2 regions of the Carboxydocella sp. JDF658 genome follow, and region 2 is predicted to be linked to the other one. Evidence: riboswitches for the same ligand, from Rfam matches in the RefSeq annotation. Region 2 holds a riboswitch; the other holds the start of a gene.
The links. A riboswitch is a leader RNA that binds a small molecule or an ion and turns the genes downstream of it on or off. The one in region 2 is predicted to bind glycine.

Region 1 (3,205 bases), on a different contig from region 2:
TCGGTATGCGGTATATACATGCGGTTATGCCCCCTCGCTCTTATTCGTTGGCCAGCAATTCTTCGTATTCGTCAGCAGTCAGCAAATCCGCCGGTTCTTCGCTGATTTCCACCTTGACCATCCAGGCAGCATAGGCATCTTCATTGATTTTTTCAGGGGCGTCGATAAGCTCCTGGTTTACTTCCACCACTTTGCCGGTTACCGGAGCGTAGATGTCGGAAACAGCCTTCACGGATTCCACAGTACCGAAACTTTCACCGGCAGTGATTTCAGTGCCCACCGGCGGCAAATCCACAAATACCACATCGCCAAGGGCTTCCTGGGCATGGTCTGTGATGCCGATAATCGCCATGTTTCCTTCAATTTTTACCCATTCATGATCTTTGGTGTACTTTAAATCTGCCAGCACTTTGCTCATACTCAATTACCTCCCTCTTTTATAAAAAGGCAAACTAACGATTTTTGCCTTTACTTCCTTGTTACGAATCATAACGGCTACTTCCTGACCAGTTTGGGCCACATCAGCAGCTATGAGGGCCATGGCCAGGTTTTTCCCCAGGGTTGGAGCCATGGTTCCGGATGTAACCATCCCAATTTCCTGGCCCTGATAAACTACGGGATAACCCTGCCGGGCAATGCCCCGCTCTACCATTTCCAGACCTACCAGCTTGCGCTTCAGTCCTGCTTCAGCCTGGGCCGTAAGAGCAGTCTTGCCGATGAAATCTTCCGGTTTATCAAGGGCGATGAATCTCTTCAGGCCAGCTTCCAGGGGTGTAATATCTTCGCTCAGTTCATGGCCATATAGAGGCATAGCAGCCTCAAAGCGCAGGGTATCCCGGGCCCCCAAACCGATAGGCTTAATACCCTTATCCTGTCCAGCCGTAAGCAGGGTTTGCCAGAGCTGCCTGGCCTGGTCCGGTGAACAATAAAGTTCCCAGCCATCCTCCCCGGTGTAGCCGGTGCGGGAGATAATACAGGGTATGCCCGCAACCTCACCTCGGGTGAACCAGTAGTAGCGAATAGCATCTAACTGAACGGGAGTAAGGGGCTTAAGGATCGCAGTAGCCTGAGGTCCCTGAATGGCCAGCTGGGCCACAGTATGGGAAATGTTTTCCACCTCCACTCCTGCCGGGGCCAGCTGCTTGATCCATTCATAATCCTTATCAGTATTGCCGGCATTGACTACAAGGAGATATTCCTCCGCATCCTCCTTGTATACCAGCAGGTCATCCACCGTGCCACCGTGTTCATAGCACATGGGAGAATAGAGGATTTGCCCTTTTGCTAACCTGGCCACCTGGTTGGGCAGCAACTTTTCCAGAAAGGCCAGGGCCCCGGGGCCTTTAACGGTAATTTCCCCCATGTGGGAGACATCAAAAAGACCTGCTGCCTGGCGGACGGTCTGGTGTTCATCGATAATGCCACTGTACTGAACCGGCATTTCCCAGCCCCCAAAATCCACCATCTTCGCTCCGGCGGCTATATGCAACTCATAAAGGGGAGTGCGTTTCAATTCTGCCAACAGGAACACCTCCTTAACATTAGTATGTGCCAATGGGGACAAATAAAAAGGACAGAGACAAGCCTTTTTGGCTTTTCTCTGTCCTGGTTACCTGAGAGATTACCCGCAATAGTTACGGGCTTCCCCTTGGGTGTTTCGGGCAACCTGGCAGTCTACCCGAAAGCTCTCCAGAGTGGGGTCTGAAGTCAGTTCTTTTGCCTGAGAGTTTTGATCTGCGGCCGCCAACCGCCCATCTTGCTCCTTCGGCGCCCTTTAAGGGTCTCTCCCGACCTCTTCCTCCCCCGTATATTCAGTTTCAAGGCAGGTCTCCATTTATAATATATTCGCCAACTAACCCGGAAGTCCTTCTTGATCTGACAAAAAATTTAGGCTATTCCGGGTTTCAATATAATGTAACTGTTTTTTATTGATTACTGCCCAGGCCTGTTCCCCTAATTGCAGCCGCAGCTGGTTATCTGCCCAGCCCCAAACTTCCAGTCCTTCACAAAGGAGACAATAGTAAACCCCATCCCAGTGTTCTTCCACATATTTTACCTTCCCAGGCCAAAGCCAGCTCTCACCGGCTACAGCCGGTTTGGCGCCGAGGATTCGCACGCACCGGGCCGGAATAGCCCCCAGACCGGGCGGCAGTTCCTTTAAACCCGGCAGACTTCCTCCGGTAGGCCAGAGATTTTCCACCCCAAAAAAACGAGCTATCGCCTCACTAGCCGGCCGTTCGGCCAGTTCCCGCACCGTTCCCACCTGAGCCATTTGCCCCTGCAACAGTACCAGCCCCCGGTCAGCCAGTAACGGCAATTCCCGAAAGTCATGGGTAATGAACAGGGTGGTGATGCCCGTTTCTTTCAATAACAGACGCAATTCCCGCAGGAGACGGCTACGGGTAGGTGCATCCACAGCGGCAAAAGGTTCATCCAGCAAGAGCACCTGGGGCTTAAGAACCAGGGCACGGGCCAGGGCTACCCGCTGAGCTTCCCCTCCACTTAAATCTTGAACTCGGCGCCGGGCCAGCTCCGTCAGGCCCAGCCGTTCCAGCCAGGGCCCGGCCAGCTGTTCCCGCTCCCGGGCAGATAGGCCACGAAATTTCAGCCCCAGGGTGACATTATCCAGTACGGTTCCACTGACCAGCAATGCCTCCTGAAAAACCAGGGTTACCGCCTGGCGCCATTGATAAGGGTCCCGGCCCGGGCCCCAGACCATTTCCCCGGCGCGAATGCTGCCCTGGCTGGGGCAGAGGATCCCGGCCACTGTCAGCAGCAATGTACTTTTGCCTGCCCCATTAGGACCCAGCACCGCCATGATTTCCCCGGCTCCAACCTCTAAGCGCGGCAAGGCAAGTACCAGCTTACCCCCGCGCTTTACCTGTAGATTTTCCAGTAACAGCGGCCAGCCCATTTCAACCTCTCCTTTGCTGCAACAGGGTGAGCAGATAGGTTACTCCATAACTTAAAAATAGCAGAACAAAACTCAAAGCCATGGCCAGGCCAAAATTGCCTTTACTTACTTCCATTACTGTTGCTGTGGTTAAAACCCGGGTTTCCCCCTGGATATTGCCCCCTACCATCATGGAAGCACCTACTTCCGAAACCACTGCTCCAAATCCGGCCATGACTGCTGCCAGCAGGGAATAACGGGCTTCCTTGAGCAGGATCACGATAATATGTAAAGGGCTGGCTCCTAAAGATT
Region 2 (3,205 bases):
ATCAATAAATGGGAGTTCAAGGTACCCTTCGTCTGCGGGGCTAAAAACCTGGGGGAAGCGCTGCGCCGGATTGGGGAAGGGGCTGCTATGATCCGGACCAAAGGCGAGCCTGGTACCGGTAATGTGGTGGAAGCAGTCAAACACTTTCGCACGGTGATGGGAGAAATTCGCCGTCTGCAGATGCTGCCCCAGGAAGAGCTGATGACTGCAGCCAAGGAGATGGGCGCTCCCTATGAACTGGTGGTGGAAGTGGCCAAAACCGGGAAGTTGCCGGTGGTGAACTTTGCTGCTGGCGGTATCGCTACTCCTGCTGATGCAGCTTTGATGATGCAGCTGGGCTGTGATGGTGTTTTCGTCGGCTCCGGTATCTTCAAATCCGGGGATCCGGTCAAACGGGCCCGGGCCATTGTAGCTGCCACAACCCACTACAATGATCCGCAGGTACTGGCGGAAGTTTCTAAAGACCTGGGTGAGCCCATGGTCGGGATCGATATTTCCACTATTACTCCAGAAATGAGAATGCAGGATCGGGGCTGGTAAAATGAAAATCGGGGTATTGGCTCTGCAGGGTGCTTTTCGGGAGCACCGGCTGGTGCTGGAAAAACTGGGTGTGGAAGTTGTTGAAGTACGTAAAAAGGAGCAATTGGCAGAGCTGGCGGGGCTGGTAATCCCCGGAGGTGAATCAACTACCATCGGCAAATTGATGGTGGATTTTGGCCTGCTCTCCGAAATCAAGGAGCGTTTTCAGCAGGGGATGGCGGTTTTTGGAACCTGTGCCGGCTTGATTCTGCTGGCAACCGAGATTATGGGCAGTGAACAGCCGCGGCTGGGCTTGATGGAGATGACTGTCAAGCGCAATGCCTATGGTCGACAGGTGGACAGCTTTGAAGTGGATTTGCCGGTTCCCGCTATCGGAGCACAGCCCCTGCGGGCGGTTTTCATCCGGGCCCCCTACATTGAACGAGTTGGTTCCGGGGTTGAGGTAATGGCTACCTTCCAGGACAAGATCGTCCTGGCCCGACAGGGCAAGGCGCTGGCGGCGGCTTTCCATCCCGAGCTGACCGAGGATTATCGTTTGCATCAGTATTTTGTGGATTTGTGTAAAAAATAAGTGAATGTTACTTGACATAAGACATTTGTCTTCGTATAATTGTAAACAAAAATGAATACAGCTTCTGGATGAAGGTTGCAGAAGAAGGTAACGGGGTTTACCCGTTACCGCCGAAGGGGCAAGGCGGTATTATGCCGCTCAAACTCTCAGGTGGCTTTTGAGCCAGGTACTGTAACCGGACAGACCTCTGGAGAGACCTGGCAAGACCGGGCGCCGAAGGAGCAAGCCTGCCAGCCGGCAGGTCAATCTCTCAGGCAAAAGGACAGGGAGCGACAGGATGCGTTTGTGGCTTCGTTTACCCTTTTAGCAGCAGTGACCAGAGGACCAATCAGGAGATTGGTCCTTTCTTATAATTCCATCTAACCATCATCTCATAAGGGTAACCCGTTGAAAGGGAACATAGGCAGGAAACAGGCAAGAGAGCCGGTGGTTGGTGCGAACCGGTCCTGGGAACTGCTGAATCCGCCCTGGAGGGGATCCACCGAAGGGCCGTGGCCTGGTAAGTGGATACGGTGGCGCCGTTATCGCATCGAGAGGGTCAAGGGGATATTATTGCCTTTTGGCCAATTAGGGTGGCAACGCGGGAACAAGCTCTCGTCCCTAAAGCTGAGGCTTTATGGATGAGAGCTTTTCTATTTATAATAATCATCTAAATCCGGGAGAGGGGTTGATTTTAATGTTGCAGGACAAAAAGTATCTGATGATTCCTGGGCCGACACCTATTCCACCGGCGGTCCAGCAGGCCATGATTCGGCCCATGATCGGTCACCGCAGTGGGGACTTTGCCAAACTGCACGAACGGCTGATTAAAAAGGCCAAACAGGTTTTTCAGACTGAAAAGGACCTGTTTATTCTCACCCAGTCCGGTACGGGGGGACTGGAAACGGCAGTGGCCAATGTGATCAGCCCTGGGGACAAGGTACTGGCCCTGGTTACCGGTAACTTCGGCGAGCGTTTTGCCAAAATCGCCCGTTTATACGGGGCAGAGGTAGATGCTCTGGAGTTCCCCTGGGGTGAAGCCATTGATTTGAAACAGGTAGAGGAAAAGCTGGCTACCAATCAGTACCGGGCCGTGCTGGCTACCCACAATGAGACTTCCACCGGTGTGACCAATGATATCGGGGGTCTGGGAGCCCTGGTGGCCAAAACCGATGCTGTCCTGCTGGTGGATGCCGTCAGCTCCATGGGCGGGATGGATATCCGCACTGATGAATGGCAGGTGGATATCATGGTTACCGGTAGCCAGAAGGCCTTGATGTTGCCGCCGGGGCTGGCTCTGGTCAGTGTCAGTGAAAAGGCCTGGCAGGCTATGGAGACGGCCAAAGCTCCCCGTTTCTACTTCTGCCTGAAGCAGGCCAGAAAAAATATGGCGGAGTGGAATACCGCCTGGACTCCCAATGTTACCCTCTTTTACGGGCTGGAAGCTGCTCTGGACATGATCCTGGCGGAAGGCTTACCGGAAGTCTTTGCCCGGCATGCCCTTATGACAAAAGCTACCCGGGCCGCGATCAGAGCACTGGGCCTGGAGTTGCTGGCTGCTGATGAAGTAGCTTCCCATACTGTAACTGCTGTTAAGGGCAATGACCAGCTCAATACCGAAGACCTGCGCAAGGTATTGCGTACCAAATACGGGGTCACTTTTGCCGGTGGCCAGGGCAAACTGAAGGGCAAGATTTTCCGGATCGGCCACATGGGTTATGCCGATAAGCTGGATATTATCCTGGCTATTGGGGCGCTGGAAATGGCCCTGGTTGAAGTGGGCTATCCGGTACAGCTGGGTGCCGGTGTGGCTGCCGCCCAGAAGGTATTTCTGGAAGGGTAAGAGGTTTCGCAGTTAATGAAGTTAGATAAGGGGAAAGGGGATTTTTATGCGGATACTGGTCTTAGATGGTGTCAGTGAAAAAGGAATAGATATCTTGCGGGAACCCGGGTTTACTGTGGACGTAATCGAGGAAAAGCTGAGCGAACAGCAACTGGTGGAGATGATTCCCGCCTATGATGCCGTGGTGGTGCGCAGTGCTACCAAGATCACTGCCCCCATTATTGCGGCGGGGGTAAACCTGAAGGTAATCGGCCGCGCCGGTGTCGGGGTGG

Region 1: another riboswitch for glycine. It lies ahead of gcvT (glycine cleavage system aminomethyltransferase GcvT); the one in region 2 lies ahead of JDF658_RS07255 (alanine--glyoxylate aminotransferase family protein).

The regions. Positions count from the first base shown of each region.
Region 1 is NZ_BDLR01000073.1:6,740-9,944, forward strand. Features, by position in the region: gene gcvPA (aminomethyl-transferring glycine dehydrogenase subunit GcvPA) at 1-20, opposite strand, end outside; gene gcvH (glycine cleavage system protein GcvH) at 41-418, opposite strand; gene gcvT (glycine cleavage system aminomethyltransferase GcvT) at 425-1,522, opposite strand; glycine riboswitch at 1,699-1,800, opposite strand; gene JDF658_RS10600 (ABC transporter ATP-binding protein) at 1,853-2,914, opposite strand; gene JDF658_RS10605 (ABC transporter permease) at 2,916-3,205, opposite strand, start outside.
Region 2 is NZ_BDLR01000037.1:6,297-9,501, reverse strand. Features, by position in the region: gene pdxS (pyridoxal 5'-phosphate synthase lyase subunit PdxS) at 1-540, shown strand, start outside; gene pdxT (pyridoxal 5'-phosphate synthase glutaminase subunit PdxT) at 542-1,111, shown strand; glycine riboswitch at 1,289-1,387, shown strand; T-box leader at 1,490-1,716, shown strand; gene JDF658_RS07255 (alanine--glyoxylate aminotransferase family protein) at 1,788-2,933, shown strand; gene serA (phosphoglycerate dehydrogenase) at 2,980-3,205, shown strand, end outside.